2 regions of the Actinokineospora lacus genome follow, and region 2 is predicted to be linked to the other one. Evidence: riboswitches for the same ligand, from Rfam matches in the RefSeq annotation. Region 2 holds a riboswitch; the other holds the start of a gene.

Region 1 (3,200 bases), on a different contig from region 2:
GATCCTGTTGTTGCGTGAGACCGACGGTGATCGGTACCTGCCCATCTGGATCGGGTCGGTGGAGGCCACCGCGATCGCGCTGGAGCAGCAGGGGGTGCGGCCTGCCCGGCCGTTGACCCATGACCTGCTCAAGGACGTCATCGGCGCCTTGGGCCGCGAACTGGAGCAGGTCCGGATCACCGACCTGCGAGAAGGCACCTTCTACGCCGAGCTGGTCTTCGACGGCGACATCCGGGTCTCGGCCAGGCCGAGTGACTCCGTGGCGCTCGCGCTGCGGGTGGGCGTGCCCATCCACGCGGAGGACGCGGTGCTGCAGGAAGCGGGCCTGGTCATCCCGGACGAGCAGGAGGACGAGGTGGAGAAGTTCCGCGAGTTCCTCGACTCGATCTCCCCGGAGGACTTCCGGGGCGCTGACACCTAGACCGGTTGCACGCGCACCGCGTTGACCGGGGGAGACCTCGCCCGGTCCGGTGTGGGGGCGTCGGTCGCGGTGCGATGGCACATCCATCCACAATGCGGCATCCTGCTTCTCTCACCGTGCGGTTCGCCGGTTGTCCGCGCGTCGCGTTGACCCCTGGGCGGGGTCGTCTTACCGTCGGGGACGAGCCGATTCGCGCCGGGCGTGCGAGCCCACCTCCGCGAAACGGCGCGGCCGAGGCGTTCCCACCAGCGGAACGGGCGGTCTCGTTCGCCGGTCGCCAGACCGGTCGAGGGGAGGCAGGCGTGTTGGAACACGGGTCCACCACGGCGGGTCAGCCGGACGGCGCCGAGCAGGGCGAGTTGTTCCCGGACGCGTCGCTGCCGGACGAGTTGGTGGGCTACCGCGGGTCAGCGGCCTGCCAGATCGCGGGCATCACCTACCGCCAGCTCGACTACTGGGCGCGCACCGACCTGGTGGTGCCCACCATCCGCAGCGCCCACGGATCGGGGTCGCAGCGGCTGTACTCGTTCAAGGACGTGCTGGTCCTCAAGGTCGTCAAGCGGCTGCTGGACACCGGTGTGTCGCTGCAGAACATCCGCGTCGCGGTGGAGCACCTGCGCCGCAGGGGGGTGCGCGACCTGGCGAGGATCACCCTGTTCAGCGACGGGACCACGGTCTACGAGTGCACCTCGCCCGAGGAGGTCGTCGACCTGCTGCGCGGCGGCCAGGGCGTGTTCGGCATCGCGGTCAGCGGCGCCATCCGGGAGATCACCGGCACCATTCATGAGTTCCCCTCCGAGCGGGCCGACGGCGCGGTCATCTCCGACGACGAACTCGCCCAGCGCCGCAAGGCCCGAACGGCAGGATGAGCTGTGACGCCCGCCACCGCAACCGGTGAGCGGGCAGGTCACCCGGCTGGGGCTAGACTCAGCGACGTCGCCGATCCCGCGCGGGAGAGTCCGACCGGCCCCACCAGGCCGGTTCGGCGCCGAAGGAGCAAATCCTCCCCGGAACCTCTCAGGCACCCAGGACCGCATGGGGGAGACACCTCTGGAAAGCGAGCCCGCCGGTCACCTCCGGCAGGGCCCCGCCGAAGGTGCAAGCCCGCTGCAGCGGGTGAAGCTCTCAGGCGCCCGGGTACCGGGCACGGACAGAGGGGGAGGGCCACCGGGCGACTGACGTCCGTGGGCCCGAACCCGACTGCCCGAACCCCGACTGCCTGAGGAGCTTGCCGATGACGAGCGACCGCGTCCCCCTCGCCGCGCTGGAGCACGGCACCCCGTTCGCCGAGCGCCACATCGGCCCGCGGCCCGCCGAGCTGGCCCGCATCCTCGACACCGTCGGCGTCGGCTCCTTGGAGGAGCTGGCCGAGCACACCGTGCCCGCCGCCATCCGGGAGGACGGCCTGCGGCTGGACCTGCCCGAGCCCGCCACCGAGGCCGAGGCGCTGGCCGAGCTGCGCGCGCTGGCCGCGTCGAACCGCACTCTCGCGCCGATGATCGGTCTGGGGTACTACGGCACGGTCACCCCGCCGGTCATCCGCCGCAACGTGCTGGAGAGCCCGGCCTGGTACACCGCCTACACCCCGTACCAGCCCGAGATCAGCCAGGGCAGGCTCGAGGCGCTGCTCAACTTCCAGACGATGGTCGCCGAGCTGGTCGGCCTGCCCACCGCGAACGCGTCCATGCTGGACGAGTCCACCGCCGCCGCCGAGGCGATGACGCTGCTGCGCCGGGGCGGGCGGTCCAAGTCGAACCGGTTCGTCGTGGACGCCGACACCTTCCCCCAGACCATCGCGGTCGTGCGGACCCGCGCCGAGCCGCTGGGCATCGAGGTCGTCGTCGCCGACCTGGCCGACGGCCTGCCCGACGGTGAGTTCTTCGGCGTGCTGCTGTCCTACCCCGGGGCCTCCGGGGTGGTGCGCGACCACGCCGAGCTGATCGCCGAGGCGCACTCGCGCGGCGCGAAGGCCGCCGTGGCCGCCGACCTGCTGGCGCTGACGCTGCTGCGCGCGCCCGGCGAGATCGGCGCGGACGTCGTCGTCGGCACCACCCAGCGCTTCGGCGTGCCGATGGGCTTCGGCGGCCCGCACGCCGGGTACATGGCCGTCGCCGCCGGGCTGGAGCGGCAGCTGCCCGGCCGCTTGGTCGGCGTGAGCACCGACGCCGACGGCAACCTGGCCTACCGGCTGGCGCTGCAGACCCGTGAGCAGCACATCCGCCGGGAGAAGGCCACCTCCAACATCTGCACCGCGCAGGTCCTGCTGGCCGTGGTCGCCTCGATGTACGCCGTCTACCACGGCCCCCTGGGCCTGCGCGGCATCGCGACCCGGGTGCACCGCATGGCCGCCGTCCTGGCGGGCGGGCTGCGCGCCGGTGGCGTCGAGGTCGTCCACGACGGCTTCTTCGACACCGTGCTGGCCCGCGTCCCCGGCCGCGCCGCCGACATCGTCGCCGCGGCCCGGGAGCGGGAGGTCAACCTGCGCCTGGTCGACGCCGACCACGTCGGCATCGCCACCGGCGAGACCACCACCCGCGCCCACCTGCGCGCGGTGTGGGCGGCCTTCGGGGTCTCCGGCGACCCCGACGCCCTCGACGAGACGGTGGCCGACGCGCTGCCCGGCGCCCTGCTGCGGACCAGCGACTACCTGACCCACCCGGTGTTCTCCACCCACCACTCCGAGACCGCGCTGCTGCGGTACCTGCGCGCGCTGTCGGACAAGGACGTCGCGCTCGACCGCAGCATGATCCCGCTGGGCTCGTGCACGATGAAGCTCAAC
Region 2 (3,200 bases):
TTGGCGTGCTCGGCGCCGAAGAGCGCCTTCACCCGGTCGATGGCCAGCTGCTCGACGACGTCGACGTGCTCGCAGCCGCCGTAGTAGCGGCGGCCGGGGTAGCCCTCGGCGTACTTGTTCGTCAGCACCGAGCCCTGCGCCTCGAGCACGCCCAGCGGGGCGAAGTTCTCCGAGGCGATCATCTCCAGGGTGGACTGCTGGCGGCGCAGCTCGGCGGCGACGGCGGCGGCGATCTCCGGGTCGACGGTGGCGAGGTCTTGGGAGAAGGACGTCATCTCACTCCTCTTCCTTGGTCAGCTCGGCGTAGGCGGCCGCGTCGAGCAGGGTGGGCTCGCCGTCGACCCGGATGCGGAAGAGCCACCCGTCGCCGAAGGGGGAGGTGTTGACCAGCTCGGGGGTGTCGACCACGGCCTCGTTGATCTCCACGACCTCGCCGTCGGCGGGCGCGAACAGCTCGCTGACCGACTTGGTGGACTCGATCTCGCCGCAGGCGTCGCCCGCGCTGACGCTCGCCCCGACCTCGGGCAGCTGCACGAAGACCACGTCGCCGAGGGCTTTGGCCGCGTACCCGGTGATGCCCACCGTGGCCGCCGCCGGGTCGGACAGGTCGACCCACTCGTGGTCCTCGGTGTAGGACAGGTGCTGGGGGGTGCTCATGTCGGTGTCGGTCTCCTGGTCAGGCGGGACGCTGGTAGAAGGGCAGTGCCACGACCTCGACGGGGGCCTTCGCGCCCCGGATGTCGACGGTCAACGCCGTCCCCGGCGCGCTGAGCGCGGCGGGGACGTAGGCCATCGCGATCGGGTGCCCGAGGGTCGGCGAGAGCGCGCCGCTGGTGACAGTACCGACCGGGGTCCCGTCGGCGTCGAGCACGGAGTACCCGTGTCGGGGGGCGCGGCGCCCCTCGCCGCGCAGGCCGACGAGCGCGCGGTCGGTCTCCTTGCGACGCTGGAGCGCGTCCCGGCCGACGAACTCGGGCTTGTCGAACTTCACGACCCGCCCCAGCCCGGCGTCGAACGGGGTCAGCTCGGCGGTCAACTCGTTGCCGTACAACGGCATCCCGGCCTCCAGGCGCAGGGTGTCGCGGCAGGCGAGGCCCGCGGGCAGCAGGCCGTGCTCCGCGCCCGCCTCGGTGAGCGCCGCCCAGACGGCGGGGGCGTGCTCGGCGGCGGAGTACAGCTCGAAGCCGTCCTCGCCGGTGTAGCCGGTGCGGGCCAGCAAGATGTCGTGGCCCGCGGCCGTGGCGGGCCTGCCCGCGTAGTACTTCAGGGTGTCGAGGTCCGAGCCGGTGACCGCGGTCACGATCGCGGGCGAGGTGGGGCCCTGCACGGCGATCAGCGCGTACTCGGTGGAGCGGTCGGTCACCGTCGCGTCGAACCCCGCGGCCCGCTCGGTCAGCGCGGCCAGGACCGTGCCGACGTTGGAGGCGTTGGCGACGACCAGGTACTCCTCGGTGTCGAGGCGGTAGACGACCAGGTCGTCGAGCACGCCACCGTCCTCGGCGCAGATCATCGTGTAGCGCGCGCGGCCCGGCTTGACCGCGGACAGCGTGCCGAGGAGCGCGTGGTCCAGGGCGTCGGCGGCCTGCGGGCCGGTGACGGCGATCTCGCCCATGTGGCTCAGGTCGAACAGTCCGGACGCGGTGCGCACCGCCTTGTGCTCGGCCAGTTCGCTGCTGTACCGCAGCGGCATCGACCAGCCCGCGAAGTCGGTGAACGACGCGCCGAGGGACTGGTGGACCTCGTGCAGCGGAGACGGGTTGCTCATGGGTGGGCGGACTCCTTGGGCGCGCGGGGACGGCTGATCCGGCGGCAGCGTGCCACGGGGCGCGGCGGGCCGCAGGGGAACGGGGAAGGACGGCAAGACGGGGGCACCAGAGCTCCTACGGCTACGACGGGGCGGCCGGAAGCCGACCCGCGGGTCTCGGAACTCCCCCTCTGTCATGGCACCTGAGAGCTTCACCGCCGAGAAGGCGGCTTGCACCGTGGGTGAGGCGCTGACGTCGCGCCCGCTTTCCAGAGTGGCCTGGCCGGTGAACGGTAGGTTTACCTGAGAGTTTCCGGGGAGTTTGCTCCTTCGGTGCCCCGCGCGTGGCGGAGGCTCTCCCGTTCTGGCTCGTGCGGCCCACTATGCGGTTGTGGCCCGGACGATAGTGTCCCGGCCTAGAACCTTCACCATGTCTCGACATGCCCACGACGCGCCTGGCTGCGTTGCCGGAACGCCCAAGTATGCCCAATACGAGGACGTTCCGCCGCCTTGCCAGCCACGCCGTGCACACGCCGATACACGGCGAAGGTTCTAGGCCGGGACACTAGTCCAGGCGGAACCCGAACGGAAGTTCCAGGCGGTGGGCGGCCAGCAGGGCGGTGTCGGCGAGCAGGTCCCGGGTGGGGCCGTCGGCGACGACGACGCCGTTGTCGATCAGCACGGAGCGCGGGCACAGCTGCAGGGCGTAGGGCAGGTCGTGGGTGACCATGAGCAGCGTGCGCTCCAGGCCGATGAGCACGTCGGCCAGCTCGCGGCGGGCCACCGGCTCCAGGTTGGCGCTGGGCTCGTCGAGCACCAGGATCTCCGGGTCACAGGCCAGCACGGTGGCCAGCGCGACCCTGCGGCGCTGGCCGCCGGAGAGGTGCGCCGGGGAGCGGTCGGCGTGCTCGCCCATGCCGACGGCCGCCAGCGCCCGCTCGACCCTCGCCCCGACGTCGGGGAGGCCGAAGTTGGCCGGGCCGAAGGCGACGTCCTCGCGCACGGTGGGCATGAACAGCTGGTCGTCGGGGTCCTGGAAGACGATGCCGACGCGGCGGCGGATCTCCTTGAGGTTGGCCTTGACCACGGCCAGCCCGCCGACCTCCACCCGGCCCGCGCCCGCGGTGTGCACGCCGTTGAGGTGCAGCACGAGGGTGGTCTTGCCCGCGCCGTTGGGCCCGAGCAGGGCGACCCGCTCGCCCTGCTCCACGCGCAGGTCCACGCCGTAGAGGGCCTGGTGGCCGTCGGGGTAGGCGAAGGCGAGCCCGTCGACCAGCAGGGCCGGGGTCACAGCGCGGCCGCCAGGACCGCGGCGCAGGCCAGCGCCGGGGCCACGCCCGCCAGCCAGGCGCGGGGACGGGCGGGCGCGCCCGCGTCGGGCAGGGCGCCCGCGTAGCCGCGCGAGACCATCGCCAGGTGCACCCGCTCCCCCCTTTCGTAGCTGCGCAGGAACAGT

The links. Region 2 has a riboswitch for glycine ahead of gcvT (glycine cleavage system aminomethyltransferase GcvT). Riboswitches for the same ligand answer to the same signal wherever they lie in the genome.
Region 1: it holds a riboswitch for glycine, as region 2 does, so the genes downstream of both, gcvP (aminomethyl-transferring glycine dehydrogenase) here and gcvT (glycine cleavage system aminomethyltransferase GcvT) in region 2, are expected to answer to the same signal.

Annotation. Positions count from the first base shown of each region.
Region 1 covers NZ_JBQERA010000009.1:17,636-20,835, reverse strand. The annotation lists gene ACTG9Q_RS22245 (bifunctional nuclease family protein) at 1-421, shown strand, start outside; gene ACTG9Q_RS22240 (MerR family transcriptional regulator) at 724-1,290, shown strand; glycine riboswitch at 1,362-1,465, shown strand; glycine riboswitch at 1,466-1,585, shown strand; gene gcvP (aminomethyl-transferring glycine dehydrogenase) at 1,656-3,200, shown strand, end outside.
Region 2 covers NZ_JBQERA010000016.1:8,336-11,535, forward strand. The annotation lists gene ACTG9Q_RS29830 (serine hydroxymethyltransferase) at 1-275, opposite strand, end outside; gene gcvH (glycine cleavage system protein GcvH) at 277-657, opposite strand; gene gcvT (glycine cleavage system aminomethyltransferase GcvT) at 677-1,765, opposite strand; glycine riboswitch at 2,026-2,116, opposite strand; gene ACTG9Q_RS29845 (energy-coupling factor ABC transporter ATP-binding protein) at 2,310-3,035, opposite strand; gene cbiQ (cobalt ECF transporter T component CbiQ) at 3,032-3,200, opposite strand, start outside.